One region of the Paenibacillus sp. BT-177 genome, then DNA from elsewhere that is predicted to be linked to it. Evidence: riboswitches for the same ligand, from Rfam matches in the RefSeq annotation. Region 1 holds a riboswitch; each other region holds the start of a gene.
The links. A riboswitch is a leader RNA that binds a small molecule or an ion and turns the genes downstream of it on or off. The one in region 1 is predicted to bind cobalamin.
Positions count from the first base shown of each region.

Region 2: another riboswitch for cobalamin. It lies ahead of OIU26_RS12640 (ABC transporter substrate-binding protein); the one in region 1 lies ahead of OIU26_RS07500 (cobalamin-binding protein).
Region 3: another riboswitch for cobalamin. It lies ahead of metE (5-methyltetrahydropteroyltriglutamate--homocysteine S-methyltransferase); the one in region 1 lies ahead of OIU26_RS07500 (cobalamin-binding protein).

Region 1 covers NZ_JAOYTP010000002.1:278,491-289,082, forward strand. The annotation lists gene OIU26_RS07465 (methyl-accepting chemotaxis protein) at 1-889, shown strand, start outside; gene OIU26_RS07470 (cobyric acid synthase) at 989-2,608, opposite strand; gene cobS (adenosylcobinamide-GDP ribazoletransferase) at 2,647-3,516, opposite strand; gene cobU (bifunctional adenosylcobinamide kinase/adenosylcobinamide-phosphate guanylyltransferase) at 3,513-4,073, opposite strand; gene cobT (nicotinate-nucleotide--dimethylbenzimidazole phosphoribosyltransferase) at 4,070-5,140, opposite strand; gene OIU26_RS07490 (ABC transporter ATP-binding protein) at 5,183-6,019, opposite strand; gene OIU26_RS07495 (FecCD family ABC transporter permease) at 6,016-7,062, opposite strand; gene OIU26_RS07500 (cobalamin-binding protein) at 7,059-8,066, opposite strand; cobalamin riboswitch at 8,275-8,489, opposite strand; gene OIU26_RS07505 (histidine phosphatase family protein) at 8,586-9,338, opposite strand; gene cbiB (adenosylcobinamide-phosphate synthase CbiB) at 9,353-10,324, opposite strand; gene cobD (threonine-phosphate decarboxylase CobD) at 10,314-10,592, opposite strand, start outside.
Region 2 covers NZ_JAOYTP010000003.1:482,817-493,408, reverse strand. The annotation lists gene OIU26_RS12650 (xanthine phosphoribosyltransferase) at 1-316, shown strand, start outside; gene OIU26_RS12645 (nucleobase:cation symporter-2 family protein) at 310-1,617, shown strand; cobalamin riboswitch at 2,385-2,588, shown strand; gene OIU26_RS12640 (ABC transporter substrate-binding protein) at 2,808-4,391, shown strand; gene nikB (nickel ABC transporter permease) at 4,407-5,336, shown strand; gene nikC (nickel transporter permease) at 5,351-6,166, shown strand; gene OIU26_RS12625 (ATP-binding cassette domain-containing protein) at 6,166-7,068, shown strand; gene OIU26_RS12620 (ABC transporter ATP-binding protein) at 7,065-7,844, shown strand; gene nikA (nickel ABC transporter substrate-binding protein) at 7,987-9,612, shown strand; gene nikB (nickel ABC transporter permease subunit NikB) at 9,659-10,592, shown strand, end outside.
Region 3 covers NZ_JAOYTP010000003.1:291,877-302,468, reverse strand. The annotation lists gene OIU26_RS11800 (3-ketoacyl-ACP reductase) at 80-799, opposite strand; gene OIU26_RS11795 (DUF4097 domain-containing protein) at 919-1,770, opposite strand; gene OIU26_RS11790 (DUF1700 domain-containing protein) at 1,775-2,326, opposite strand; gene OIU26_RS11785 (PadR family transcriptional regulator) at 2,319-2,648, opposite strand; gene OIU26_RS11780 (DUF6985 domain-containing protein) at 3,029-3,562, shown strand; gene metE (5-methyltetrahydropteroyltriglutamate--homocysteine S-methyltransferase) at 3,651-5,969, opposite strand; cobalamin riboswitch at 6,128-6,323, opposite strand; gene nrdG (anaerobic ribonucleoside-triphosphate reductase activating protein) at 6,512-7,009, opposite strand; gene OIU26_RS11765 (anaerobic ribonucleoside triphosphate reductase) at 7,006-8,955, opposite strand; gene OIU26_RS11760 (AbrB/MazE/SpoVT family DNA-binding domain-containing protein) at 9,248-9,718, opposite strand; gene OIU26_RS11755 (glycoside hydrolase family 3 protein) at 9,952-10,592, shown strand, end outside.

The DNA.
Region 1 (10,592 bases):
AGGGTCGGACGAGCTGCTTCGTCGGACTGAGGCTATGAGTGTAAAAGTGCAGGACTCTACAGCTGCCGCTGAAGAAGTAGCCAAGGGCAGCAACAGCATCGCTTCTGCTGCTGCTGAAAATGCGCAGGCTATGGAGGAGATTGCTCAAGGTGTTCAGCATATCGCTTCCTCTGCCAATGATGTATCTGATCAAATCAGTGAAGCGACGAAAGAAACGGTTAACGGTAATACGCTTGCTCAAAAAGCTGTAGCTCAAATGTCACAGGTAGGACATGCCGCTGATGAGTCGCTTCGATACATACATAGTATGAATGAACGCTCAGAAGCTATTGGTAGCATCGTTTCTGCAATTTTCGATATTACAAAGCAGATTCAAATGTTGTCCCTGAATGCCTCCATTGAGGCTGCCCGTGCGGGCGAGCATGGACGGGGCTTCGCTGTAGTTGCCGGGGAAGTTCGCAAGCTCGCAGAGCAATCCAAAGAAGCAACACAGGAAATTTCGGACTACTTGGTTACCATTCAGGAAGTATCGCAGCAATCTGTGGACTCTGTGACCCAGGTTAGCCGTGAGATTCACTCGGGAACAGAAATGGTTCAGCAGGCGAGTTTCGCTTTTAACCAGCTAAGTGAGCTCATGCAAAAGATCAACGCTACGATTCAAACCGTATCCGCAGCAACAGAGCAAGTATCCGCCAGCTCGGAGGAAGTATCTGCTTCCGTGGAAGAAACAGCTCTCATTGCTGCCAATGCACAGCATATGATTCAGGAGATCGGTTTAAATGCCGATGAGCAACTGAATGAAATGGAAAGCCACAGTGAGGTTGTTCGTCAATTAAGCCAACAAGCAACTGAGCTGCAAAAGGCGGTCCAAAAATTTAAAATTAAGTAAGCTGAGCTGCTAAAAAAGGTATCTCTCAGTCACAAAAATGACTGTAGAGATACCTCTTTATTTTTTTAAAGCGATTTAAAGGATCTTCCATGAAGAAGTTTATGAATCCATCCCCAGAATGCGATAAACTTGCTCCATATCTAAATGAGCTCGTACCACCTCTGCGACACGGTCAAACTCTTGTTCCTTGGCTTCACGTACAGTAAAAGTGCTATCTAAAGCTGCCAAGCCCTTGGCTTGTCGCAATCCATCCAACCAGGACCGGCGAAAACGGTCATTATCAAACACACCATGCAAGTAGGTTCCCCATACCTTACCGTCAATCGTGCCGCAACCTTCCTCAAAGGCGGCCCCTTCCCCACGCTGAATCTGGAATAATGTTTTCATATTCGTTGAGTCTGGAGTTCTGTCTATAGATACATGTGGTTCCGTGACATACTCCGTAACACCCATATGTATTTCATAACCTTCAATGATTGGCTTGGCGGCAGAACCTGAATCAGGTGCAGCGCTTAGCAAAAGCGGGCAATGATTAGACAGGGTTCCTTGAACACGCACGGTTTGCTTTTCCTTTAAGAAGGTCGTAGATAGAGCTAGCCATCCTAATCCATCTGCCTGCTGCGGCAACCCAGATTCGACGGCATCGGGGTCAAATAGCGCTGTGCCCAGCATCTGATAGCCCCCACAAATACCAACCAGTTGCGTGCGTCCCGTCTTCATGGCCTCTCGAATGTCTTCCTCCAGCCCTCTTTCACGCAATTCCAGCAGGTCGCCGATGGTGTCTTTGGTTCCCGGTAAGATAATAGCGTCCGGTACGCCCAATTGTCCGGCCTCTGTGACATAACGTACGCTCACGTCAGGCTCTGCAGCCAAAGCATCCGTGTCCGTAAAATTGGAAATACGCGGATAGCGTATCACCGCTATATCTAATTCTTTATCTTTTGCTGACCGCTTAGGCTTCTTGTCCAGTACGACCGAATCCTCTGCTTCAATACGAATGTCCGGTAAATAGGGCAATACACCGAGTACAGGAATACCTGTCCGTTCTTCCAGCCAGTCTAATCCCGGTTGAAGCAGGGACAAATCGCCTCTGAATTTGTTAATGATAAATCCACGGATACGCTGTACTTCATGGGGTTCCAGCAATTCGATAGTCCCTACCAGAGAGGCAAAGACACCGCCCCGGTCGATATCCGAAACCAGCAATACTGGAGCATCCGCCCAGCCTGCAAGGTTCATATTTACAATATCGCGGTCCTTTAAATTAATCTCTGCCGGGCTGCCCGCCCCTTCCATAAGCACAATATCATAGGTATCACGCAGCCGATTCAGCGCATCCATAACGGTATGCTTAGCTTGTGGCAAAAAATCCTTTCGGTAATCAGAGGCGCTCATATAGGCATAAGGTACACCGTGTACAACAATTTGTGAGTGCATGTCCTTGACCGGCTTAATCAGAATTGGATTCATATCAGTCGTCGCCTCAATACCACAAGCTTCGGCCTGCACACCCTGAGCACGTCCAATTTCCTTGCCGTCCTCAGTAACATAAGAGTTTAACGCCATATTTTGTGACTTAAACGGTGCGGGACGATAACCGTCCTGCAGAAAGATCCGGCACAGCGCAGTCGTTACTACGCTTTTGCCCACATCCGACGCTGTTCCTTGAAGCATCAATATAGCTGCCGGGTTCGTGCGGGACGGTTCGAAAGTTGACAATTGCCTCTTCCCCTTTAACGAATTCATTTCAAATTGGGTTACAACCCGTACAAAATGACAATAAACAGCAACAAAACCGTCTCCAGCAATTCGTTCAAAGCTCCGTATATATCCCCCGTAAGTCCCCCAAGGCGACGGTTAATACGGTTTGCAACAAAGGTTCCAGCTCCGTAGGCCAAAAGCGGAAGCAATGCAAAACCTAGCCAGATTGGAAAAAAACCAGAATACGAAAGATGCATCTGTAAGTATGCCCCTGCTAACGATAGGCCCCCTGCTTCCTCTGTTACTGTAGCTAAACCTGCAAAGATATATTGCCCTACAGCAGCGCATAGCGTCACTAATACTGCCCAGAATACGGCCAGTCCGACACGTTTACCGTTCATATCAGCAAAACGCGCCGCCAGCCCATCATCGTTACGGGCTTTAGGCCAGCGCCTCATCGCATGTACCATAAACCAACGGCTCCAAACCATCGGAAGTATCAGCAAGCCGGACCCATTTCGCTCAACCAGCACGGTATACAACAAAGAAGCCTTGAGCATGAGTAGCAGTACACAAGCAATAACACCCATCGCTCCTACACGGCTATCCTTCATAATTTCCAGCATCCGTTCACGGGACCTGTAGCTAAACAAGGCATCAGCCGCATCCATCCACCCGTCCAGATGCAGTCCGCCCGTCAACCACACCCAGACAGCAAGGGTAAGAATCGCACATGGCACTGGTGGCAGCACCATAGCCGTAAGCGCCGCAAAGCTCCAAACGATAATGGCAATAACCAATCCAACCAGCGGATAATAGCTTGTACTGCGTTTCAGCAACTCCGGGGAAAAATCCAGCTCCGCCTTGACCGGTAGACGGGATAAAAATTGAAAAGCCGCAGCAACAGCCTGACGTTCACTGCTCATAGCTTATATTCCAACTGTTTAAGTTCTACGGGGATACCCGCCGTTACTAAAAAAACTTCATCACAAAGACGGGCAATCCGCTGATTCATAATCCCGCTCAAATCCCGGTACAGCCTTCCAAGCGGATATTCTGGTACAATACCGTCACCGACCTCATTGGTTACGATGACGAGCGATCCCGGATACTGCTCCACAGCTGCCGCCAGTTCATCCATGGCGGCTCTGGCGGCAGTTTCACCGTCCTCGCCTGCGGCCAGCAGTACGTTCGACAGCCACAGGGTCAGGCAGTCGACCAGCACCATAGACGCAGGCTGCGACGCTTGAGCGTTGCCAAGTTGTCGCAGCAGCTCCGGCAGCGCCTGCGCTTCCTCCAGCGTCTGCCAGTCATACCCGGCAGAATCGCGCTGGAGCCGATGAAGAGCGATGCGCTCCTTCATCTCCACGTCATAGGCTTGGGCCGTTGCAATGTAGCAGGCGCGCGGCGCGCGCGCCATGCATAATCGCTCGGCAAAGCCGCTTTTTCCGCTGCGTGCCCCGCCGGTCACGAGCGCCTTCATCGCTGCGCGGCTCCCTGACCGTCCGATACGCCTGCATCGGCAAAGGTCGCCATTTCGCGCATAATCCGGCACGCCGCATCAATCAGGTGCAAGCTCAGCGCACCGCCCGTGCCCTCACCGAGCCGCATGTCCAGATGGAGCATGGGCTCCAGCTTGAGCTGGCGAAGCACCGCCGCGTGTCCGCGCTCGTCCGAGGCGTGCGAAGCAAGCATGTACGCCGCGCTTGCAGGCGCAATTGCGTGTGCAGCGAGAGCAGCCGCGCCGGAAATAAAACCGTCCAGCACCACTGGACAGCGATGTGCGGATGCGCCGAGGATGACGCCTGCCAGGGCGGCAATCTCCAGACCGCCGACCTTGGTCAGCACGTCAAGCGCGTCATTGGCATCCGGTTGATTCACATCCAATGCGCGGCAGACAACGGCTATTTTACGGGTAAGTCCCGCCACATCTACACCCGTTCCCCGGCCCACGATCACTTCCGGCTCAAGTCCGGTGAGCGCACATACAACCGCAGCGCTGGCTGTCGTATTTCCAATGCCCAGCTCTCCAGTAACGAATAGCCGTGTACCACCTTTAACCGCTTCTGCTACAGCTTCAGCTCCGGCCAAAACTGCTTGTTCCGCTTCCGTACGCAGCATAGCTGGCCCTTTAGCCATATTCGAAGTGCCCATGCGCACCTTACGATTCACCAAATCCGGGTGAGAAACATCCGCATTCACGCCAACATCTACTACCTGGACATCAGCGCCCGCATGACGTGCCAGCACATTAATTGCTGCGCCGCCTGACAGCATGTTATACAGCATTTGCTGCGTAACCTCAGCTGGAAAGGCGCTAACTCCCTCTTCACACACACCATGATCCGCAGCCATGACCATCACCGTTTTACGATCAAATTCAGGCTTGTCCACACCAGTAATTCCTGCTAACTGGATGGCCAAACTCTCCAGCTTTCCAAGACTTCCAGGTGGCTTCGTTAATTGGTCCAAATGTGCTGAAGCTGCCGAAGCCGCCACTCCATCCGGCTGGGCAATGCTATCGATCAGCTGACGCAGCTTGTCGTTCATATCTTCCACTCCCTGCTCTTTTTTTAGTATGTTCCCATTCTCCTATTGGTCTGCTGTAGACGCAGCGCTTCTGCGCAGCAAGAGCTGCGGCACACCGCTATCGGGATGCGGAAGCATTACAGGCTCAACACCATATACACGACGAATCCGGTCCTCTGTTAGCAAATCCGATGAAGTACCCAATCCTTCAACCATTCCATCCTTAAGTACAAGCAAATTATCGCAAAACTGTGCTGCCAAATTAAGATCATGCAGGACAGCAATGATTGTCACGCCCGTTTCTTGGCGCCATTCTGCCAGCAACTCCATAAATTCAAGCTGATAGCGCAAATCCAGATAGGTCGTAGGTTCGTCCAGCAGCAATACCTGTGGCTCCTGTACCATCACCTTTGCTAATGCTACACGCTGTCGCTGTCCCCCACTCAAGCGGTCCAATGTTCTGTCGGCCAGTGAAGTAAGACTCAATCGCGCTAGGACCCGATCCGTAATCGCCTCCACATCAACTCCCTTTTCCCTGCCTAGCCAGTCCTGATGAGGAAACCGTCCCATTTCTATAACTTCCCTGACGGTGTATCCCACTGGAGGAATTCCCTCCTGCTGGAGTACGGCTACAAGTTGGGAAAGCTCTTTTCTGCTGTAGCTACCGACCTTTTTACCATAGATATGAACACTTCCAGAAGTCGGCTGATCTACGCCAGAAAGCAGATGCAGCAACGTCGATTTTCCACTCCCATTCGGACCAATGATCCCCCACCAAGCTCCTTCGTCTACGTTCCAGCTAATATTCTTCAACACATGGAATTCTCCATAAGCACGGGTCAGGCCTGCTACCTCTAGCGCCCGATCATCCACCTTCTGTGATTCACTTTGTTTGGTCACAACAGATCCCCCCTGCGTAGCTTCTTGTTCCGGTACAGGAGATACGCGAAGAACGGTGCCCCAACAAAGGCCGTCATAACGCCCAGAGGAATTTCCGTTGGGGCCAACAACGTGCGAGCCGCCGTATCTGCCCAAGCCATAAAAATAGCTCCACCCAGTGCAGATAACGGAACAATCATCCGGTAATCGGGACCTGCCATCAGACGAATGATATGAGGCACAACAAGTCCAACAAAGCCAATGACTCCACATACCGAGACAGCGGCAGCTGTCAGCAAGGTAGATATGATTAGGACAGATAGCTTCGTCGCATCTACATGAACCCCCATATGAGCCGCTTGACGTTCTCCCAAAGCCAGAATATTCAGCACCCGTGCCCGGTTCCATAGAAACACCAGCCCAACGATCACGTAAGGTAAAAGAATTCCCGTATATGACCAACCGCGCAGACTGAGACTTCCCAGCGTCCAGTACAATATTTCATTGACTGTTTCCTTCGACATGGCTGCCAGAAAAGAAACAATGGCTCCCCCAAAAAATTGCATCACCACACCTGATAAAATGAGGCTTTGGGTCGGAATTTTCCCACCTTCACGCGCCAACGTCAACACCATCCACAGCGTCAGCATGCCGGTTATAAATGCAACTAGCGGAAGCGTCCATATACCCACAAATGAAAATTGAAGCCCCCAATAAATCAGTACTGCTGCTCCGACCGAAGCTCCCGAGGATACCCCAAGGGTATACGGATCAGCCAAGGGATTACGCAACACACCCTGAAATCCGGCTCCCGCCAGCGCCAGCGCTGCTCCAACCAACATTCCCAGTAACACCCGTGGCAATCTGACCTTTAAAATGATTTGCTCTGAGGATGTATTCCAATCCGGTGTAAACGTATCACCTAACCACGGTAGGTGGTTGATCAAAATACCTGTGATCTGGCTGACCGGAAGACTGACCGAGCCGATGCCAAGACAGAGTAGCAGCGTCAGCAGCAGCAAGACAAGACCTGTCCCCCCAAAACCGATCAGTCTACGGTTCATTTGAAAATTTCAGGGTACACGCCCTTGGCCACTTCCTTGAGCCCTTCTGTTACGCGTGGACCTGGACGGCTAATCAAATTATCATCCACGGCAAATACACGATGGTTACGAACAGCCGATATTTGATCCCATCCACTGCGAGCTTTTATGATATCGCCGAGGGTCTGGCCTGTTTTATCATCCTTCACACTTTTGCTGTACAAAATCACGTCAGGGTTGGCAGCTATAATATTTTCCTCACTGATTTGGTACCAGCCCTTCTGCGTGGCACCCACGTTTTCGCCGCCCGCCAATGTGATCAGTTCATCCATAAATTCGCCCTTACCCACTGTCCAGCCTGGTGAAAATTCGACGTATACCCGCAGCTTCTGCCCTTTGCCGATATTTTTAACTCCTTCTTTCACTTCTGCTACATCTGCTCTCATCTTGTCAGTCACCGCTCTCGCTTCTTTCTGGTGATCGGTGATTTTCCCATACAATTCGATGTTAGCTATGACATCTTCAACTGTTTTCGGTTCTGTTTTAAAAATCATAATTCCCATATCACGCAGCTTAGTCGCAGCCTGTTCACTAAGTGAAATCCCTGCAAAAACAACTTCCGGGTTCGCAGCAATGATCGCCTCTTCGTTCGGTTTCATAATACCGCCCATTTTAGGCTTTTTCGTAGCTGCCTCCGGGTAATCAGAGTAGTCGGATACACCAACAATTTCCTTATCCAGTCCGATAGCGAACAGCGCCTCGGTTTCTGCCGGGGAGACGGAAACGATCTTATCCGGTGCTTTTTTAAATGTAAATTCCTGTCCTGTTGCATCCTTAAGCGTTAGCGGGTAAACCGTTTTACCCGGAGGCACTTGTGCGGTTACGGTCTGTCCCGGCTGCTGTGAAGAAGCTTGGCCCTCTTTATTTTCTGCATTTTTTCCATTCGCGCCACATGCACTCAGCCCAACTGCCAATATCAGCGCCAATAGACCTGTAGTCCATACCTTTATTTTTTTTCCTGCCATGATTTGCACCCCTTCATACATAAATCGTTAAGAGCGTTACTTGAACTTCATCCGATATTTTCTCATTCCAGCCTTCTTTTCCTATCAAAAACCCCCGCATCCTCATATCAGGACACAGGGGTCACGTTAGCACAGATCGTGCGCAGGCGGGCAGCTTCTTTCCGCATGGACAGTCACTGCGAACACGTCATCCTTTCCTCGAAGGATTATGGTGACAGGCGGACGGGCAGGTATCCTGACTTATGGAAAATGCATGTCCTGATATTCTTTCATATGCTTGGCGGCACATAAAACAGGGCTAATGAGCATGTTTCCATTTACAGTGGCGGGACCGCGTCGGACTCACACCGACTTCCCTTTTAATAGCGCAATAAAGGAAAGCAAGTTCCTCACATGGCGCCGACCTCGTCTGCTGGATATTTGATGTAGTGGTAGTCAAGCCGTTCTTTTACTTGATGATTATAGGTTAAAAAGAGTTAGCTTACAACCCAAACAGTCGCTTTATTCGCCTTGTTTAACCTAATGAGAAAGCAATCTTGCTATACAATTGTGCGGTCCTATCAACCTTAACTGAATCCTAAATGCTTCTCCCGGCTTCGGATTCAGACTCCAAAAATCATGTCCAGGCATAAGCATACAAGCCAACTGACGAATTACACCACCATGCGTGACAATCAAAACAGAGGGCGGCGCAGCATTCGACTCCATTGGCTGAACCTCCAAAGCAATGCGCCACGCAAACAGAGAGTCTAGGAATTCACGCAGACGATTCACAAAATGAATCCAAGGCTCTCCTCCAGGTGGGGTGAATTGTTGCGGCTCATCAATCCAAGCGCGATACAACGCCACATCCTTAAGCATGTCATACGTTTTTCCATCCCACTCACCAAAGTGAAGTTCTCGCAGACGTGGTTCCATGATAGGAGGCATAGCAGAGAGGGAACATTCAGACGTCAATGCAGACTCCGGCAAAATGATCTGCAAGGTCTGGCGACATCGCATTAAGTCGCTGCAATAGATTCGAGCAAAGGAATGTCCCTGCAATTTTTTCTGTAAAGTCTTTAACTCCTGCTCTGCTCCCGACAGTAAACCCAAGTCGGCATGTCCCAGATATCGACGTTCCTTATTCCATAAGGTTGTGCCATGACGAACTAGCACGAGCTCCATGTCCCACTGCAGATCTTCTTTAGCATCATTCGGCTTACTAACCTGTTGTGAGTTCGGACTTGGTGCACTTTCTCGCACTCTTTTTCCTTCTGTATCTTGTTTCAAAATCGTGTCACTCCTCACTGCATCCATCCCAAGGCAAAACACCCTGCGGCTCCCATCAAACACAATCCTACAAACATAGTGGATACGGCGAACATCAGCCGGATCGTATGCCGGATATCCTTCGACTCCAGCGGTCGTATCCCTTCGCCCATATATGCCCGAAAGGAGCGTATGCCGTGATACACATTATAGCCACCGAGACGAATCCCTAGGGCACCTGCCACCGCTGATTCGGGAAATCCGCTATTTGGGCTTGGATGCAGACGGGCATCCCGCTTGATTGTCCGCCAGCTTCTTGCAGCATCCAGCCGATACAACCACGACGCTATCACTAGCATAACTGCTGTCATGCGAGCCGGAATGTAGTTAGCTACATCATCCAGCCGTGCCGAGGCCCAGCCTAAATGCAGGTACTTTTCATTTTTGTAGCCAACCATTGAATCGAGCGTGTTTACGGCACGATATGCCAGTGCCAAGGGTGCTCCCCCGATCAGGGCATAAAAAAGCGGGGAAATAATGGCGTCCACGATATTTTCAGCGACCGTTTCGACGGTACCGCGCACAATTTCGGGCTCGTCAAGCTGCTGCGTATCCCTCCCGACAATCATGCCTAGCTCCCGACGTGCCGCAGTCAAGTCATTCGCCTGCAACGCTCGGTATACTGCCATCCCTGCATCCTTTAGTCCTTTGGAAGCAATCGTAGTTGCAATCAGAACAATTTCTACGACGACAGACAGCCACGGATGAATCCAGGCAAGCACACGCAACAGCCCCCAAGCAAGCACAAAGGAGCCTCCTGCCACAATAAGTGGAAGCAGCATGCCCGCACATTTCAGTCCCTGATCACTGCGGGCCTTACGGCGAATCGCTTTTTCCAATGCTGATATGGCATGTCCCATCCCGATGACTGGATGCGGCAACCATCTCGGATCACCGATTAGCCTGTCCAGCAGATAGGCTGCCATGATTACCAAGCTAACGATCACGCCGCTCCTCCTCCAGCACTTCACTGAGTGCAGACAGCAGCATATTATTGGCTTCAGCGCCCTTGACTGCAATTCGAAAATGGCTCGTCGACAACCCCGGATACATGGCACAACTACGTATAAGAATCCCACGCTGTCCAAGCGCCTGCTGAATAGCCGATGCACTCCACGTTCCCGGCGCCCTTGCCAGCACGTAATTGGCTTCGCCGGGAACGACACCGCAGCCCCATTCCGCCAAGGCAGTCAGTAAGCGACTGCGCTCCGTCGC
Region 2 (10,592 bases), on a different contig from region 1:
GCAGGAAACCTATCAGGTGAGCATTTCCCAAAAATATCTCGATGCTAGCGACCATGTACTGATCGTGGATGATTTCTTGGCTACTGGTGCAGCTTTGGTCGGACTTACGGATATTGTGAAGGAAGCAGGAGCGGAACTGGCCGGAGTCGGCTGTGTAATTGAAAAGAGCTTTCAGGAAGGTCGCGGGCTGTTGGAGCAAAGGGGCATTGCCGTACGTTCTCTTGCGCGTATCGCTTCCATGGCACCGGGCGAAGTCCATTTTATAGAGGAAGCTGGCACGGTGATTCCTCCCGTTAAGGAGAATGTGGGATGTTAAGTAAACAAAAATTATTTGCGCTGGGCTTCCAGCATGTCATGGCGATGTACGCCGGAGCCATTGCTGTTCCTCTGATTGTAGGGGGAGCACTTCACCTGACGCCAGCCCAGATGGCCTATCTAGTGGCTGCTGATCTATTCACTTGCGGGATTGCTACGTTATTACAGATTATGGGCACACGCTTTTTTGGAAGTAGATTGCCTGTCATTTTGGGCTGTACGTTTACGGCAGTAGGACCCATTATCGCAATTGCTTCGACCTCAAATCTGGCGACAGCATACGGTGCCATCATTTTGTCCGGTATATTTGTGGTGCTTGCGGCACCGCTATATGGCAAACTGTTACGCTTTTTCCCAACAGTGGTTACCGGCTCGGTCGTTACGATTATCGGTCTATCCCTTATTCCGGTGGCGATGAACAATGTAGCGGGTGGTCAGGGCAGCGCGGATTTTGGACAGCCGCGTAATTTGCTGCTGGCACTGGTTACACTACTGGTTATTCTGCTTGTCAATCGAGTAGCTAAGGGCTTTTTACGCTCGATTTCCGTGCTTATTGGTCTGTTCGCAGGTACTGTAGTCGCCTATGCGATGGGAATGGTGCATTTTGCTCCCGTAGCGGATGCTTCATGGGTGAGTATTGCGCAGCCGTTTTATTTTGGCAAGCCAGAATTTAGCATTATGGCGGTATGCACGATGATTATCGTCAATATTGTCAGCATGGTCGAGTCTACGGGGGTTTATCTGGCAGTAGGTAAAGCGATTGATCAGAAGGTGGAACAAAAGCAAATCGTCAATGGACTTCGTTCGGAAGGGCTTGCGATTATGCTGGGCGGTATTTTTAATGCGTTCCCTTACACGGCCTTCTCGCAAAATGTGGGTCTGATCTCGCTGACTCGCGTCAAATCGCGTAACGTTATTTTTGCTGCGGGCGGCATTATGGTCGTTCTCGGTTTGCTGCCTAAGCTGGCTGCTTTGACGACAGTGATTCCTAACGCTGTGCTGGGTGGGGCGATGATCGTCATGTTTGGTTCGGTTGCTGCATCAGGTATGTCTATTTTGTCAGAAGTAGATCTGCGGAAGGAAAGCAATCTGCTGATCGCAGCATGCAGTATTGCTGTAGGCCTAGGCTCAGCTGTTCTGCCGCAAATGTTTGACCAACTGCCTAGCTTTGCCAAAATGCTGCTGCAAAATGGTATTGTATCGGGCTCGATTACGGCAATTGTCTTGAACATCGTTTTGGCAAGAAAACAGGGTGAATCGGTCAAAGGTGTAAATGTCTCGGAGGTTCCACAGAAGGTTTGATGAATAGGAAATAAACCAAAACAGCCGGAGAGAGGGGGTAGCCTCTTTTCCGGCTGTTTGGCATGGGGTTACCCAGAGCGAGTTATTTATTAAGCAGCATGAAGTTATTGATAAACACCCTTCTTGTATGAAAATGGGGGATTGAGAACCTACTAGAAAAGTTTGCTAGAGTAGTAGGTGAAGGAGTGGTATAATCTACCTTATGGACTTTGAATAGTGGTGGATGTTTTCGGACCATGGCGCAGCTTCCCGAAAGGGGGTGAAGCCGATGGTCAACCTTGTGTCGTGTTACGATGTGCTACGTTGGATGGTTACGTTACTAAGCCTGGTGTTTAGTATTCGTAAGCTTTATCGATGGCTGCGTCGGAAATTTCGGAACAAGCGAAAACCCACCGCGTAATTAGGTTAGGCGCCTAACGGTGGGTTTAGCTAAGCATTTAGCGCGCCGTGGTGATCCACAGCCCTTCAAGTCCTAAGAGTCTTTGCCGTTGGAGCGGCGAAGGCTCTTTTTAGTATACGGATACGGTGGGTATCTCTATACCTAATTTTAGCACGTGAATTGCGTGCACGCAACGTTAAGACATACCCTCAATTGCGCGCAAGCAATGAAGAGCCATGGTCTTGATTCACACTATATCGTTCAAATTTAAATTATTACGCAACATTTGTTGACAAGCCAGTAGCAACAAAATAAGATAATCCTAAATCGTAATAAAAAGGAATAAAGGAAGAAAACAGGTGTGAACGGGACAACTCTATGTACGAGGTTTTGTTGAGACGATGTAGATAGTTGTTGAGCGTGTTCACTTAAAAGGGAAGTTCGGTAGATTCCGACACGGACCCGCCACTGTATACAGGCATCAGCAGGGTACTGCTGGAGCTTTCAGAATAGCCACTGGAACTGTGAGGAACCGGGAAGGCCTGAAAGATAAGCCTGGAGTCAGGAGACCTGCCTGTTTTGACATCACTGTCAGACCCACGGGATGCTGGGGAGGTGGTTAGGCGTGCTGCATACGGAATGTCTGAAACCGATCTGATCCCTTCTATGTTTTTGGAGTTGGCTTTGAGGTGAGTTTTGACATTTTATAATGAAAGCATTTCTGACTGCTGGTCAAGTGGTTGGGAATGCTTTTTTCGCGTTTTGCGTTAGGTTTATACGATATTTTACAAGATAGAGGAGGACATGTGGGATGATAGGCAATCGTAATAGGCGTTCATGGTTCATATGTACAGGATTGCTGCTGCTGATGGCAGTTATGGCTCTTTCGGGATGCGGCACAGCCACGAAGACGGAGGATAGCTCAGGCAAGGGTGAGAATACGCCTGCACAACAGACTCCAGCAGGTAAAAAGCTGGTGATGGCGTATACGTGGAAACCGTCAGGCGTCGATCCGCATGGAGACAATAGCTGGGATGTGATGCGTTCCGGTGCCGGTGAGACACTCATTCGTTTGAATGAAAAGTTGGAGCCTGTGGCTTGGCTAGCCAAGGAATGGAAGCACGACAGTCCTAACGTGTGGACGTTCAGCTTGCAGGATAGGGTCACTTTTCATGATGGAAAGAGTATGGATGCAGCAAGCGTAAAAGCATCTTTGCTGCGCTCTATCGAGAAAAGTCACCTGGCGAAGGATTTACTGGATGTGAAGTCCATTGATGTAAATGGCCCGCTGACGCTGAAAATCACGACAAACCAGCCGAATGCAGCGCTGGCATCCAATCTGGCTGATCCGTCAACGATCGTGCTGGATGTGGCATCCATGAAAGATGAGCAGAGCTACCCTGCAATGACAGGTGCTTTTAAAATCAAAGCCTTTAACAAGGATCAATCCTTGGTCGTAGAGCGTTATGACGGATATTGGGGCGAAAAGGCACGACTGGCTGAAGCAACGATGGAATTCATTACGGACGGTAATTCGCGCCTGATGGCGTTACAATCCGGTGAGGTGGATGTAGCGACGGATATTCCGGTAGATAACGCAGAGGTACTAAAAAAGAACGACAAGCTACAAGTGCTGTCGGCTCCGTCCTTGCGTACCCATATGATTGTGTACAACATGGAATCGCCTGTGTTCAAGGATGCGACCAACCGTAAGGTGGTGGACAGTCTGATTCCGCGCGCATCCATTGTGAGCGCCGTCATGAGGGGCTTCGGTACGGAAGCAAGCAGCCCGTTTCCGAGTATTCTTCCCTTCGGTAAGATTGAGCGTAAAGCATTGAACGGAACGACAGAGCAGTTGTTGACGAAGGATGGCTGGCAGAAGGATGCCCAAGGCACATGGTCCAAGCAGGGCAAGCCATTCGAGGTTACGCTGCTGACCTTCCCTCAGCGTCCGGAGCTATCCGTCATGGCTGAGGTTATTCAGAGCCAGTTGCTGAATGAGGGAATCCAGGTCAAGATTCGCAAGGTGGAAAATATCGACGAGGCGTTGACCAAAAACGATTGGGATTTTGCTATGTACAGCATGCTCACGGCCCATACAGGAGAACCGCAGTATTTTATGGACATGTTCTACTCCTCTACAAGTGAAGCTAATGTAAGCCGTTATGCTTCCAAACCGCTGGAGGATATTCTTCACAGCCTGAAGTTGGCAAAGGATACCGCACAGCGTAATGCGGTAACACTGCAAGCGCTGGATATCATCAATACAGACTTGCCGCAGTCGTTCATTGTACACCCTGACAATGTGTTTGGCGTGAAAAAAGGGGTAGAGGGCTTTACGCCGCATCCGATCGAGTATTACTACATTACAGCGCAATCTGATATTGCGGAATAACGGGCTACGTATCCTATGATTCGTTTTATACTGGAACGTGTGGCGCAGCTGCCCATCATTGTATTCGTTGTATCCACGCTGACTTTTGTACTGATGAGGCTGGCCCCTGGTGACCCTGCCCTCATTTTACTCACCGCGCATAATGTTCCTGCTTCTGGGGAGGCGCTGACCGCGCTGCGAAACGAACTGGGCTTGAATGAGCCGCTTCATATTCAATATGTGAACTGGCTGCGGGATGTGTTCACGGGACATTGGGGAACCTCATATGTGTCCAAGGAGTCGGTGCTAAACGAACTGTGGAGCAGACTGCCCGCTACGGTGGAGCTAGCTTTGGCGGGCTTTGCCGTCATGACGGTGCTTACGCTTGGGATGGGGCTGGCTGCCTCGCTAAAAGTCAGCGGTCCACTAGATCGTCTGGGCAGGCTGTTCGCTTTGCTAGGATCGTCGATCCCTTCTTTTTGGCTTGGTTTTCTGCTAATCTATCTATTTTCCGTTCGCTTGGGCTGGCTCCCATCCATGGGAAGGGAGGACTGGACACATTTAGTACTCCCAGCGCTGACGCTTGGTGCAGGATTGGGAACGGTGCAAGCTCGTGTATTGCGCGCTCAAATGCTGGAGCTGAGTGACCGCAATTTTGTGAAGGCAGCGAGGGCTCGCGGTTTTTCCCGTATGCATATTCTCTTTTTTGAGCTATTTAAACATGCCGTTCTGCCAATGATTACGCTGTTAGGTACGAATCTATCATTTATGCTGGCAGGTAACGTCATCGTAGAGACCATTTTTTCATGGCCAGGGTTGGGCAAGTATTTTATAGATGCAATTACGCAGCGGGATTACCCGGTGATTCAGGGATATGTTATGTTTGCCGCATTTTTAATTGTAGGTGTTCAGTGTTTGGTGGATGTGGTCCAGACGGTGATAGATCCAAGGCTGCGTTTGCGTTAAGGGGGAAGCTGCAAATGAAAAAGGTACGGCTTTCCTTTAGAGGAAGCTTGCTGACAGGGGGCGCACTGTTTGGCTTGATCGTGCTGCTCGGATTGCTGGCTCCATGGGCCGCTCCTCATGATCCTCTGCATGTGGACCTTCTGAACCGTCTGGCACCACCCAGTCGGAAATATCCTTTTGGTACGGATCATTTGGGTCGGGATGTGCTGTCACGGCTCATTTACGGGATTCGGACGAGTGTGCTAATCGCTTGTGCGATTACGGTAGCTACGCTGTGTATCAGTCTGCCCACAGGCTTGCTCATTGGTTATGTGCGAGGGCGCGTGGATCAGTTGATTATGCGGGGAATCGACGGCGTACTGGCTTTTCCTGATATTATTTTAACGGTAGCGATTGTGGGTATTTTGGGGCCGGGTTTCGTCAACATGACCTTAGCGATTATTGCGGTACGGTGGGCGGGCTATGTCCGCTATATCCGTAGTTTGGTTCAAAAAGCTTGCCAGGAGGACTATGTACGGTATGCCCGTTTGTCCGGTAATTCACACGTGCGCATACTAAGGCGTTATGTATTGCCACAAGTATGGCCGCAATTGTTGGTTTATACGGTATGGGATATCGGACGCGTGGTGTTAATGATCGCTGGGCTCTCCTTTCTTGGACTGGGTGTACAGCCGCCCAAGCCAGAGTGGGGTGTGATGCTGCATGATGCAACCTCGTATTTTCAGGTGGCTCCGCATGTTATGATCTTCCCGGGTTTGGCGATTATGCTATTTGTGCTTGCCTGCCAGCTTCTGGGTGATCATTTTTCAGAAAAGGAGGCGGCGAAATAGTGGGGGAGCGACCAGTCACGGGGCGAAAGGACATAGAGCAAGCATACATGCAAAAACCGTTGTTACACGTGGAACATTTGGAGATTTGCCGTACAGGTGTAAGAGCCAGCGAAAGCGAAAGCAAACCGCTATTACGGGATGTGAACTTTTCCGTCTACCCAGGGGAAATTGTAGCCTTGACTGGGCCAAGTGGATGCGGCAAAAGTCTGACCGCACACGCAATCGCGGGTATGCTGGACCCAGGTGTTGGTGTTACGCAAGGGTGCATCTACTATAACGGGGAAGACATTATCCCGTTCCATGAACAGCGCTGGCAAAGACTGCGCCGTGGGGAAATTGCCCTGCTCATTCAGCAATCGCTGAGCGGGCTGAATCCGATCCGTACCGTCCGTGCCCAGCTGACGGATACGCTTAGACTGAACGGGCTGCGCATGATGCACGCCCAGAAGGAGCTGGGGCAAGCTGATGCTGCCCTGTCCCACACTGCATCGCAGCCCCAGGGCGTGCTGTCACGGATGCGGCAGATGTTGAACCGTGTCACGGAGCTGGCTGGAGGCCGTACTATTCCAGGGCAGGAAGCCTATTTGTGTTCTCTGCTCCGCAAGGTCGGTTTTGCCGATCCTGAGCATATTCTGTCATCCTATCCTTTTGAACTAAGCGGAGGTATGTGCCAAAGGGTCCTGCTGGCTGCAATGTTAAGCTCTGGTCCGCGCCTCTTTATTGCCGACGAGCCTACTACGGCGCTGGATGTTATTAACCGCGACAAGGTTCTGGCCTTGTTTCTACAGTTGAGGGAAGATTTCGATCTCACGATTTTGTTAATTTCACATGATCGTCAGGGGATAAGCCGCATAGCAGATCGGGTGCTGGAGATGACCCCGGAAGGAAGGATGCAACCGTGATACTGGAATTGAAGAACGTCACCAAAGCTTACCCTGTCCGCAGACTGAGAAAAGGCTGGTTCAACACGAGACAGAGTCAGCAGCAGGCTATACAGAAAGTGAGTCTGGAATTACGACAGGGAGAATGCCTTGGATTGGTTGGAGAAAGCGGAAGTGGCAAAAGCACGCTGGCGCAGTGTATCCTGGGGCTGGAGTCGTTGACTTCAGGGGAAATCTGGCTGGATCACCAGCCCATACATACTAGAAGGATGAAGGATATTCATCTGTACAAACGAATCCAGTTGGTTGCGCAGGACTCGGCCTCTTCACTGCATCCCCGTATGACCATTCAAGATATTTTGATGGAGCCGATCCGTAACTATTTTCCTAAGCGAAAGGTAAGGGCGCTGGATATCTGCCTTTCCTTACTGGAATCGGTAGGGTTGGAGGCTGACAGTCTGGGAAAATACCCTGCACAGCTAAGCGGTGGACAAAAACAGCGGGTGTGCATTGCTCGGGCGTTGGCGGTTGAACCAGAAATCATCCTGTTCGATGAATCGGTCGCCAATTTGGATACGTCAACCCAGTCCTCCGTGCTAGACATGCTCAAAAGAATGCAGCTCGAACGCCAGCTGTCCTATCTTTTTATCACCCATGATCTTCAGTCCACCCGTACGTTCTGTGATCGTGTTGCCGTCATGGTTCAGGGAGAGATCGTGGAAATATTTGAGGATTGGGATGAAGAACTATTGAAGCATGAATACACGCGTGCCCTATTTCAAACATTGGAGGATTAATCCATAAATTTAATATTATACAAATTCAAAATAAATAATAGCTCTGCTTGCCGAATATTGTTGACAAAATATAATGTGGTACCTATTCTAAATATGATTATGATAATCATTATCACATATATAGAAAAGGGGAAATACATTGATGTCCGTTCGACACCGCAAGACTGCCACCCTTATGTTGGTGACGCTCCTCTTATTATCCGTTATTCTGGGCTGCGCGAAGCAGGAGAACACACCTGCATCCACCTCTACTAACGGAACTGCCAATGAAAAGTCGATCACGCTATCGTGGCCGCGGGACATTGGTACAATGAATCCTCACGTATACAACCCTTCCCAGCTATTTGCACAATCCATGATTTATGAGCCGTTAGTCAGCTACAAGCAAGGAGGCAAGCTAGAGCCTGCTTTGGCTGAATCTTGGACCATATCCAAGGACGGCAAGACATATACGTTTAAGCTGCGTAAAGGTGTGAAATTTTCCGATGGAACGCTGTTTAATGCGGCGATTGTGAAAAAGAACTTTGACGCTATTATGAAAAATGAGAAAACGCATAGCTGGCTTGGTATAGTAGGCGTTCTCGACAAAACTGAAGCAGTAGATGACAGTACGTTCCGAATGACGCTCAAAGAGCCATACTACCCAGTTATTCAGGATCTGTCTGTCGTTCGCCCGTTCCGTTTTTTGGGTGAAGCCGGGTTCCCGGATGATGGAGATACGTCCAAAGGGATTAAGAAACCTGTAGGTACAGGACCTTGGATGCTGGATGAATACAAGCAGGATGAATATGCAACCTTTAAGCGTAATCCGAATTATTGGGGTACTGCACCGAAGGTTGACAAAATTACGGTCAAAATTATTCCCGATGGTGAAACACGTGTAATGGCCTTTGAAAAAGGCGACCTGGATCTGATTTATGGAGAGGGCGTTATTAGCCTGGATGCTTTCAAACAGCTGCGCGACACGAATCAGTATGTTACCACGCTGTCCGAGCCTGTCGGCACAAGAAGCCTGTTGCTCAACTCGTCCAATCCCAAACTGGCAGACCTTCGGGTACGTCTGGCACTCCAGCATGGATTTAACAAGCAGGCGATGGTGGAAGGCGTAACCTCGGGGCTGGAGGAAACAGCGGATACGGTTTTATCCAAAAACTACCCGTATACGAATGTCGACTTACAGCCAATAGGCTATGATGTGGAAAAATCCAAAGCATTGTTGGATGAGGCTGGCTGGAAGCTGCCCGCAGGCAGCACAGTACGGGAGAAAGACGGACAACAGCTGGATTTTGAGCTGATTTTCGATAAGACCGATCCGATCCAAAAGGCGATGGCTGAAACCATTCAGGCTGAATGGGGAGAGCTGGGTGTCAAAGTGAATCTGACCGGACTGGAGCTGACGGTTCAAATCAAGCGGCTTAGATCCAACCAGTTTGATCTGTATTTCTGGTACAACTATGGTGCGCCTTATGATCCGCATTCCTTTATTAATGTTATTGCCAAGAAGAGCTTCGGAATTTCTGAGGTGCTGAGCGCCCTTCCCATGAAGAAGGATCTGGATCAGCAAGTACACGAAGCACTTTCATCGACAGATGAAACCAAGCGTCAAGAACTGTATGCTTCGATTTTGAAGACGCTCCAAGAGCAATCTGCCATTGTGCCTATTTCGTATATTAAGAAAACGGCAGTGTATCAGAAAAAGATTACAAACTTTGTATTTCCAGCTAATCGGGATGAAAATCCATTTGAGGGAATTGAAATTGGAAAGTAACTGAAACGGTGAGGTAACGTTAATTTACAGGATAGGAGGACAACTTATGATTAGCTATATCGGGAAGCGAATGGTAGCGGTCATTCCTATTGTTCTCTTTGCCACCCTCGTTACTTTTGCACTCATTCACATTTCACCGGTTGATCCGGCTGAAGCTTACTTGACGGCTGCCCATATTTATCCTACCCCGGAAGTTCTGGAGCAGAAAAGACATGAGTTCGGACTGGATCAGCCATTGCTGACACAGTATATGCATACAATTCAAAGAATCAGTCGGTTGGATTTTGGTACTTCGTATCTGACCAACAAGCCAGTGTGGGATGAGGTGAAGGCTCGATTGCCTGCCACTGTTGAGTTGGCCTTAAGCAGCATGGCACTATCTATACTGGTGAGCATCCCGTTGGGTGTGTTGGCGGCGATGCGTAAAAATGGCTGGATCGACATGCTGAGTCGGGGGATTTCGTATTTCGGGGCGTCTATTCCCCAGTTCTGGCTGGGATATTTGTTAATCTTCTTTTTCTCTGTCCGATTGGACTGGCTACCTGTAGAGGGTCGGGGAACGTGGCAGCATCTGGTGTTACCGACGTTGACTCTGTCGCTGGTTCTGATTGCTTTATATACGCGCCTGCTGCGATCCAGTGTGCTGGAACAGCTTCAGGAAACGTATGTACTGTATGCCAGAACCAGAGGAATACGCGAGCGGGTGATTATGCTCAAGCACATACTCAAAATGGCTATGACTCCGCTAATAACAAGTATGGGCATGAATCTGGGCAAGTTGCTGACTGGAACGATTATTGTGGAGCAGGTGTTTTCATGGCCTGGGTTTGGCCGTTATTTTGTGGAAGCCATTTTTAACCGGGATATTCCCGTCATACAATGCTATGTGTTTCTGGCGGCATGCCTGTTCATCGTATGCAATTTGCTCGTTGATCTGGTGCAGTTGTATATGGACCCCCGAATTTCCTCGAAGGGACGAG
Region 3 (10,592 bases), on a different contig from region 1:
TAAAAAAAGCTCCGGCATGACGAACAATTACGTCTGCCGGAGCTTGGTGCAGCCAATGAATCTAAGATGTCATGTCGAATTACTGTGGGTTGGTTGTCCAAATGCCGGCTACTTTTAATTGAACCCGTGGCGGCAGCTTCAATGCAGCTAACGTCAGATCGGCCAAATCTTGCGGCTGAAGCATGCGGTCCTCGTCACCAATAGGCAATCCCGCATTTACAGCCAATTCTGTATTGACCGTGCTTGGTGTCAGCGCGGTAACCCGAATGTTGGATTTGCGAACTTCCTGCATCAGTGCTTCTGTGAAGCCCATCAAAGCAAATTTGGATGCGCAATATGCAGAGCCTGTTGCAAAACCTCGTTCTCCTGCTGTGGAGGAAATGTTAATAATATTTCCGCTCTGTTGCGCCAGCATGCTTGGAAGAGCGGCGTGTGTCACATAATAGGTTCCCATCAGGTTTACGCGAATAATACGTTCCCACTCTTCGGGGTCCATATCTGCGACTGTGCCGAAGGTGGCGATGCCTGCATTGTTGATCAAAATATCGACGGCACCCAGTTCATGCTCCAGTGAAGCTACAGCGGCAGCGGCCTGTGTGCGATCGGATATATCCGCAACAGCACTCACCACTTTCACACCGTATGTACTCCCCAGTGAATCCTGCAACTTTTGTAGGTCGTTCAATGTGCGTGAGATTAACCCCAGATTAACGCCTTCCTTGGCCAAGGTTTCAGCAATTGCCTTACCGATTCCTTTGCTGGCTCCTGTAATAATGGCTGTTTTGTTCTTAAGTTCCATCCAGTCTCCTCCTTATTAATCTATAATGTGGTTGTGCATCTGGGCACATGGTTACATTATACAAGGTTAAACTCATTGAACCAAACTTCGCCTTTGATGAGGCATTCATTTAGAGGTCTCTATTTGGAAATATAAATATCCCCTGAAGTGGTTTCGACCTTAATCACGTTCACACTACCGGGAACAGATTCGGGAGTATTGATACTCCCAGAGTCAGAGTGGACATTATAGACACCTTTAAAATCGGGAGCTTGCTTAATCTTCACGTCACCAGAATCAGCATTCACTTCCAAGTTGGCTACGGCCCGTTGTGTAATATTTGTCTCCCCTGAGGTTAGGGAGAGAAGACCATTACCGCTATAATCGCGAATGGTAACATCACCTGAAGTAAGCTTTAACTCCATATCTGCTGCAAGCTGACTGGCTGTAAAATTGCCGGATGTTAAATTTGCGATCAGGTGGGTACTTTGGAGGTTTGTAATCTCGGCAGTGCCTGAAGTAGCGGTGATAGAAGTATTCTTCACAGAGGCATCTTGAAGTTTTACATTCCCTGAATGTGCATCTACCTGCAGATCAGTTAGTGTTTCGCCAGAGGGCATCTCTACGGTAATCGTTTGATCCAAATCAGGAGTGATCGAAAAGAATGACAAGGAAGGGTCCGGCTCCGATTGAATGGTAAGCTTACCGTTCTCAATTCGGGCATTATGAATTTGGTCGGCTACTTTTGTTTGAACTTCTCCGCTGATGCGTATCGTACCTTGGTCGCCAGAGCCAGGAGTGAACAAAATAGAAACATCATCAGAACTGTCCACTTTCAGGTTTTGTAGCTGACCACGTGTGAATGTCCACTTTTTATTTATAGCTGTTGTTTCTTTCATTACTTGTTGATTCCATGGGGCACCGTAGGCCACCATTCCGGCTGCACCGATGACAATGCACAGACCTGCTGCAATAAACCACTTTTTATTCATGTTTTTAGTAAGCTCCCCTCAGGGTAGTCTGATTCCATTTCCAGTATCGTACTGTGCTCTTGACCATAAGGAGTAAGAGATAACGTACTCCAGGCAGCAGCAATAGACCTATACCCGTCAACGTGATAGAGAAAAAGAATTTGGCCGGGTAAAAGGTGCTGTTTAGCGCATAATCAGTAACAGCGAGAAGGGGGGCTGCAATGAAGCTGATCGATACCACAGCCAATGAAGCCCATACTGCCCATAGGGTAGCCATAATCGGGATGGAGATTAGCAAATTGAGAAACAACAGCCCTAGGAAAATAAAAATATTGCGAGCAAAGCTGCCCTGGCGAAGCGGAGGAGAAGCGTTCCAGGCTGCATTGGGAACATCCAACGCTTCTCGAGCAATATCTTCTGGGTTACCCAGCTCATGGGCAATCTCACTTTCGCTTTTGCCATTAACCAACCCGTAGTCAAAATGCTGGCTCAAATCACTAAGTAGCTCATGGCGTACCTCTGCAGGGAGAGGAGAAAGACGCTGCTCCACCTCTGTAAGAAACTGTTTTCTATTCATCGGAATTTCCTTCCTCCAGTAGGCTTGCGACATGATGGACAAAATCATTCCATTCCCGTGTAAGTAGTCTTGTATAATGGCTACCGGTATCGGTTAGCCGATAATATTTACGGGGCGGACCCTCGGTCGATTCCTGTAAATACGTCGTGCAGTATCCCTCTGATACCAGACGGCGAAGCAGTGGATATAGGGCTCCCTCTGCTACTTCGATATGACGGGAGACGGCTTGAGCCAATTCGTAGCCATAGCGGTCTCTACGTCCAATTAGAACTAGAACGCATAGTTCCAGTACCCCTTTTTTGAATTGGATGTTCACATTCACGAGCGATGCTCCCTTCCTGATGTAATCATAATTCATAGGTGTCGTTCGGAATAAGGGGAAGAAACGTGTGTTTGTGCATAATTTGTCACGGGTACTGATTATAAATCAGTAGTCAGGTATAATTTAACATCATGTACTGATTAATGCAAGGTACTAAATTTTTAATAATAAAATCTTCGGGTCAAAATGGGCTGGTTTTCTTTCTTGAAGGCTTACATGAATAGCGAATCTTGTAGAATAAAGTAGTTTCATTTGGAAAATTCTCGATTTCTGGCTGGGTGCACCCATAGGATGTTACTTTAATTTCATTCATTAAAATGATAGATTGTAAAGTGTTCAATAGAGTTAAAGATTACCTATGATGAAGAGGTGGATAAAGGATGGACTGGAAACACTGGTATAGGGAATTGGAACAGGATGATGAGACTTGGGATGTGTCGGAGGAGGTTGTACTACGTGGTGTGGTACATCTTGATTTTTGCGGGCAGCCATCGGAGGTAGAAGCTGAATTTATCGTGGGAGCCGACTCTGAAGAACAGGCACAGACTATAGAAGAACCTACAGAGCTGCAAAAAAAGACATGGGAGACGTATATGGCATGTTCGTCAGAGATCCATCCTCAAGTGTTGGAGTCCATACACCATTATTATGTAGACATAGTGGAAAAGTATCGGAAGGCATACAGCTCATGGGGAGAGGACCCTAATGAATATGCGCCTTATGTGGAGCGACCAGAGCAATTGCTGGATCGAATGCAGCTTATATCTATACTGATTTCCGACTCATCGGAAAAGGATGAACTATATTTGAATTTTAGTTGTTCCTGGGATCGAGAGCATGGCTTAGGTGTACATCTGAAGCAGATAAAAATCGAGCATATTCAAGGTGCATATACATTATATGACTTGGAATAAATAAAACCCCCTTCCGGTCTCTAATAGAAAGACCGAAAGGGAATAGGATATGGTGGACATGATGACGCGATTGGATACGGTAAAAATATTAGTTGGATACAGACAGCATGGCACGGGCTGCTTGAGCCGCCTGTACCATTTGCCGCAATGCGGCAACAGATTCTTCCTTGGTACGGGTTTTCAGCCCACAGTCTGGATTAACCCAGAACAAATCTGATGGCAGTACACGCAAGGTACGCTGAATCATGCTTAGCATTTCTGATACATCAGGAATGCGCGGACTGTGGATATCGTATACACCCAGACCGATGCCTTTGTCGTAAACCTGATCCTCAAAGCTAACAATCAGTTCTCCGTGGCTACGAGAGGTTTCAATAGAAATCACGTCGGCATCCATGTCTGAAATGGATTGGATCATATCCTGGAATTCGGAATAGCACATGTGTGTATGGATTTGGGTCGCAGGCTGAGCGGTGGCCGTGGTCACAAGGAAGGCTTGAACAGCCCAATCCAGATAGGCCTGCTGTTGTTCTTTTTTCAACGGAAGCCCTTCACGAATTGCGGGTTCATCCACCTGAATCATGCTAATACCCGCTTGTTCGAGTGCCTCTACCTCTGCCCGTAATGCCAGAGCTAACTGCAAAGCTACTTGCCTGCGTGGAATATCATTACGTTCAAAGGACCAGTTCAAAATGGTCACAGGGCCTGTAAGCATCCCTTTAACTGGCTTGGAGGTTAACGACTGAGCAAATGCCGTCTCTTCCACGGTCATAGGTTGATCGAACGACACATCTCCGTAAATGATCGGCGGTTTAACACAGCGGGAGCCGTAGGACTGCACCCACCCGTTTTGTGTAAAAGCAAAGCCTTTCAGCTTTTCGCCAAAAAATTCAACCATGTCGGTCCGTTCAAATTCCCCATGTACAAGCACATCTATGCCAATGTCCTCTTGGATATCAATCCATTCCTTGATCTGCTGTTGGATGAATGTCCGATATTGCTCGGCAGACCATTCTCCTTTGCGATAGTGCAGACGGGCCTTGCGGACCTCAGCAGTTTGCGGGAAACTGCCGATGGTCGTCGTAGGCAGTGGGGGCAACTTCAGCCTATTTTGCTGAATCACCCGGCGCTCGGCGAAAGGAACGCTGCGTGATAGTGGCTCTTTTGTTAGCAGGTCGGCCAAATCGGCAGCTGTCTGTACCCTTGCCGCGGAGCGGTTGAAGCGGGCTACCGCATCCGAACTTTGCTCAAGCTTGGCAAGTGCGGATGGATCGTGCTTACCAAGTGCAGCCGTCAAGACTGCGACTTCATCCAGCTTTTCATCGGCAAAGGCTAGTGCATGCACCAGTTCTCGGTCCAGCTTGTGCTCTGCTTCCAGACTGACCGGCACATGTAGCAGACTGCACGATGGCTGTACGATAAGCTGTGCGGCAGTGGTCTGTTCTGCTAACTGGTCCAACAGCGCAGCCACGGCATTCAGGTCGCTGCGCCAGATATTGCGTCCGTCAATGACACCAGCACCCAGCGTTTTTCCTTTAGGGAAGCCATGCTGGCATATATGCTGAAGATTTTCGCCATCATCGTATACAAAATCAAGACCCAGTCCCTGTACCGGAAGTTCAGTCAGACGCTCATAATGATCCAGGCTGCCAAAGTAGGTTTGCAGCATGATGTTCAACGAGGGTGCAGCTTGGGTCAAAGCTTCATAGACCTCCTGAATAATATCTAGATCCTCTGCCGGGAATGAGGTGGTCAGGACAGGTTCATCGATTTGGACCCATTGAACGCCTTCTGCTGCTAGCTCTGACAAGACTCGAGCGTATAAAGGCAGGAAGGTTCGTATAATAGAAGCCAGATCCTTACGATCATAGCCTTTGGATAAAACAACAAATGAATAGGGACCGATGAGAACCGGTTTACCGTCAATGCCTAGCTCCTGTTTTGCTTCACGATAAGCCAGTAAGGGTTTATTTTCAGTGAGCACCGGAGCCGCATTTGCCAATTCGGGAACGATGTAGTGGTAATTGGTATTCATCCATTTGGTCATTTCACTGGCAGTAGCTCCCTTCTGCCCACGTGCGATCCCGAAATACACAGACAGAGGAACCGGACCTGTAGAACGATAGTTGAAGCGTTCGGGTACGAGACCGAACATCACGGATGTGTCCAGCACGTGATCGTAATAGGAGAAGTCTCCGACAGGAATGCGATCAATCCCTTTGTCACGTTGCTTGCTCAGATGCTCCAGACGCAATCTTTTCATCTCACTATGCAGTTCGCTTTCGTCAACACTACCCTGCCAGAAGCGCTCCAGTGCTTTCTTCCATTCCCGGTTCCCACCGATACGCGGATAACCCAGATTACTGCTAATCAAACCCGACAATGCAGATCGTTCGTTAATGGACATGTAGGTTTCCTCCTAACTGGTAGCCAGTTTATTTTTACGTACCAAAAAAGGCATTCTGTCCCCAAGGCTAAAAATAAGTAGGGGAAAGAATGCCTTCGCGATTAAAATTCAAAAATACGGCGACTGCTCTTAACACCTCCCTATCTTCCGTAGGTACTGCGATGTTGTTAAAATAGGCAGGTCTCCTGACTTACGGATCATGACGTTCAGCATCCCTTCCCGGTCTGTGGACCAGTGGGTGTATGAGTAGCTGAACATTCCCCGTTTACAGTGGCGGGACCGTCCCGGATTTGCACCGGCTTCCCTTTTAAGTCTGATCTGAATAGAACAGACACCTATTTCCAAGCTATGCGATTAAGGTATGACGAATAATTATGCACTCGTATACTTGTTCACCATCATAAGTGAAACTCACAGGATGTGCAATAGAAACAGTAATAGAAACTGGAGTGGAATCTGTTAGTTATATGCAAAAAAGACAAGCCCACCCCATCGTGGGGACTTGTCTTTGATATATCATCTTGCTAAGTAGAACATCGCCTTTAAGCCAATGAAACGGTGTAACCTGCCTGAATACTGGCTCTCACATCTACCAGACGTTGATTACGACTACCTCGAAAGGGGAGGGTCAGATCCTTTTGCTGTTCAACAAAACGGCCATCTACAATCACGTCACACAAAAACGCTAGCTCCTGTCGTTCCTGATCCATGAGCAGATCTTCGTAAACAAAGCCCGTGTAGGCCCATACGGTTCGGTCGGGACAAGCCGCGCGGAAGTTACGTACAAATTGCGAGCATTCTGCTGCTGAGAAAAAAGGGTCTCCCCCGCAGAGAGTCAGTCCGTCCAACAGCGGGTTATCCATGATATCACGGATAACCTCCTGTTGACGCTCAGGCGTGAATGGCTCCCCTGCGCGGAAGTTCCACGAAGCTGGATTAAAACAGCCGGGACAGGCATGGCGGCAACCGCTAATGAATACAACGGTGCGCAGGCCGTATCCTTCATTCAGAGATTCTGGAATATAGCCGCACAAATTCACTTATGCTTCACCCGGTCGCGAACTTCGGCTTGCTTGGCAGCATTAAAACGAACGGTATAATCTCCTGTCAGATATCCGGTTACCCGACGTAAACGCTGAAAATGCGTGTGTTCCTCATCTGTGCCGCATTGAGGACAGCTTGTCCCGATAATCCCTTCATAGCCGCATTCCGTACAACGATCCACCGGATGGTTGATGGAGAAGTAGCCAATGTTCTGCTGCAGCGCGTACTGAACAATTTTAAGAAACGCATCCGGGTTATTTCGCGCATTACCGTCCAGCTCAATGTATGAAATTGCACCCGCATTACATAGATTATGGAACGGAGCCTCCAAGCTGATTTTACGAGCAGCGGGGAGCTTGTAATACACCGGAATGTGGAAGGAATTCGTGTAATATTCCCGGTCATTGACCTCAGGGATAATTCCGAAGTCACGTTGATCCAGCAATGTAAACTTGCCTGACAGACCTTCGGCAGGCGTCGCGAACAGTGTAATATTAAGATTGTAGTGCTCACTCATTCGATCACAATACATGCGCATGGAAGTGATGATTCGCTGTGCTTCACGGTATACAGCATCATCTTCCCCGTGGTGTTTTCCATATAATGCTTTCATGCACTCAGCCAGCCCGATAAAACCAATCGAAAGTGTACCGTGCTTTAGGAGACTTCCTACCTTCTCATCAGGTTCCAGTTTTTCTCCGCCTTCCCATACCCCTTCGCGCATCATAAAGTCCGAAGCTTTGGCTGGCTGGCTGGTCTGGATATGATAGCGATGGATTAGACCGTCTACTGCAATTCGCATAACCTCTTCTAATTTCGCATCAAAGCGATCACGGTCAGGTGTCAGACGCTTGCCTTTGCAAATGCCATATTCAATCCCGAGCCGCACCAGATTAATGGTATTAAATGAGAGATTACCCTTGCCGCTCTGACGATTTCTGCCGAAACGGTCAGAAATGGTGCGGGTACGGCAGCCCATCGTCGCAATGATGGTATCCGGGTCATCTGCGCGGTAATAGGGCAGATTGAAGGTAGCATCCACATTCACAAAATTGGGATACATCCGCTTGCTGGAGCACTCTACCGCCTTTAAGAACAAGTCATAGTTGATATCGCCCTCTGCCTGGTTGACTCCTTTTTTACATTGGAAAATATGTTGTGGAAAAATAGGAGTTTCCCCGCTGCCGAGTCCGCGAATTGTGGCTTCCAGCAGCGATTGCGAAACAAGCCGACCTTCAGCAGACGTACACATTCCGTAATTCAGTGAAGTGAACGGAATTTGCCCCCCTGCCCGGCTGCTCATCGTGTTCAGGTTATGAATGAGCGATTCAGCGGCCTGCCGGGTTTCTGTCTCCGTCTCTTCGCGTGCGAATGAGTATGAACGAGGACAGATTTCTTGCAAATGGGTGTTGGCTAGATGCAGTTCTTCGTCAGACCAACGGGAGTCCAGCTCTTCCTCGAACAGCCGGAGTCCTTTGCGCAGATGCTTGCGGAAGGAACGAGCAACGTATGGAGCAAGATCCCAATCTATTTTATTGGCAGAGACACCACCAAATTGGCTATTTTGTTGAGACTGGAATATGATGGCGACCAGTGCCATCGCAGACATAATTGTTTGCGGTGTACGTACAGAGCCATTGCCTGTATTGAAACCGTCTTGTAGCAAACGACCAAATGGGATAAAGATACAATTTGTAGTTCCGAGTGCATATTGGTCCAAATCGTGAACATATACATACCCGTGGTCAATGGCGTCTGTCAATTCAGGCGGAAGTACACGCAGGCGCGCATACCATTTGGCATATTCCGAGCCAAGCTTGCTCATTTTGCCACTGAACGATTCTCCATTTAAATTTGCATTCTCCCGCAGCATGTCCAGATCTTGTGCCCCAATGACCCGCTCGCCGATGTCGTATAATTGATGTTCCTCCAGCACCTTCATCGTAAAACCCTCCATATAGTAAAAAATATATATTTTTTACAAAAACAACATATTGATGATATCTAGTGATAACCAATTGTTTCGATCTATATATTGTATATACGTAGACATGGAGAGTATGTGACTATTGTCACATTGATGGGAGCAGGAAGCACAAAAAGGCCAGGTATAGAATAAGAGACACATCCACAGATATGCGCCTTACTCTATACCTGGCCACCGCAGTTGCAACGAAATAAGTAGGTTTGCAAGTACATCGTATATGATATTGGGAAATAAACTTTTAGAAGGTTTAGAGCAGCTTTTTCAGTTGGGACACACGGCCTTGGGAAATATCGAGCATTTCTGCATACACTTTTTGTGGCAGGTTCGGATGTTCCTGAATCAGCTTGCGGAGCTTTTTTACCATTTCACCTTGCTGTACTCTGGATTGCTTGGGCTGCCAGGTTGTGTTGGCTTGGATCGGTTTGGTGCGTTCTTGAGCCTGGATGGCATCATTGCTTGTGGCATGTACATGTTCATCGTTCTTTAATAACTGAATGCAATCAGCGCAAATAAAGCTGTCCCGAAAATAAGTTAAATGATCCACTGCGCCGCAAAATTTGCAGGAGACACCCGTGTATTTCCTTAATACAAATCCTTCTTCATCTACGAAGAATTCAAGCGAATCACCGATATTGATATCCATTGTGGTGCGCATTTCCTTTGGGAGTACGATTCGCCCCAACTGGTCCAGAGGCCGTGTCATTCCGGTATTTTTCATCAGCGCTTCCTCCTTCAATGATATATCCTGATTATACCAAAAAATATCATTTTTAGCTTTATATATGAAAGGGAAAATGTAACTTTTTTTCTCGTATGCCGCAGTCTGACTTTCATCCAATTTAGGATGATTTCGGTATTGTTGCCGGTGTACTCCTTTTCCGCTATGATATATTAAAGCGCTTTCGTGAAAGGACTTTTTATCATCTTAATGAAGCTAAGGAGATGACGGATTTGAGTCATGAAACAACGGGTATCGAATATTTATTTCAAGATCCGAAGATTCACCTGGACGAGCGTGTACGGGATCTCGTGTCGCGACTAACCTTAGAGGAAAAGATCGAATCTATGCTGCAATACCAGCCGGCCATTGACCGTTTGGGAGTTGCAGCTTACAAGCACGGTACGGAAGCGGCACACGGGATCGCTTGGTTGGGGGAGGCAACTTCATTTCCTCAGCCTGTGGGATTGGCCTGTACTTGGGATATGGAGTTAATGCGGCAGATCGGCTCTGTTATTGCAGATGAGGCGCGTGTCTACTATCGTCGTGACCCAAAATTGAACGGTCTGACCCTGTGGGCACCTACAGTAGATATGGAGCGTGACCCAAGATGGGGACGTAACGAGGAAGCCTACGGCGAAGACCCGTATTTGACGGGAGAATTGTCGAAGGAGTTAGTCAAGGGGATACAAGGTGATCATCCGGTATATTTGAAAGCGGTTGCGACACTGAAACATTTTCTCGGTAACAATAATGAAGTGGACCGGGGAGTCGGCTCCTCCAGCATAGATCCCCGAAACCTGCGGGAATATTATCTAAGAGCTTTCGAGAAGCCTTTTACGGAAGGCGGAGCCCAGTCGATGATGACTTCCTA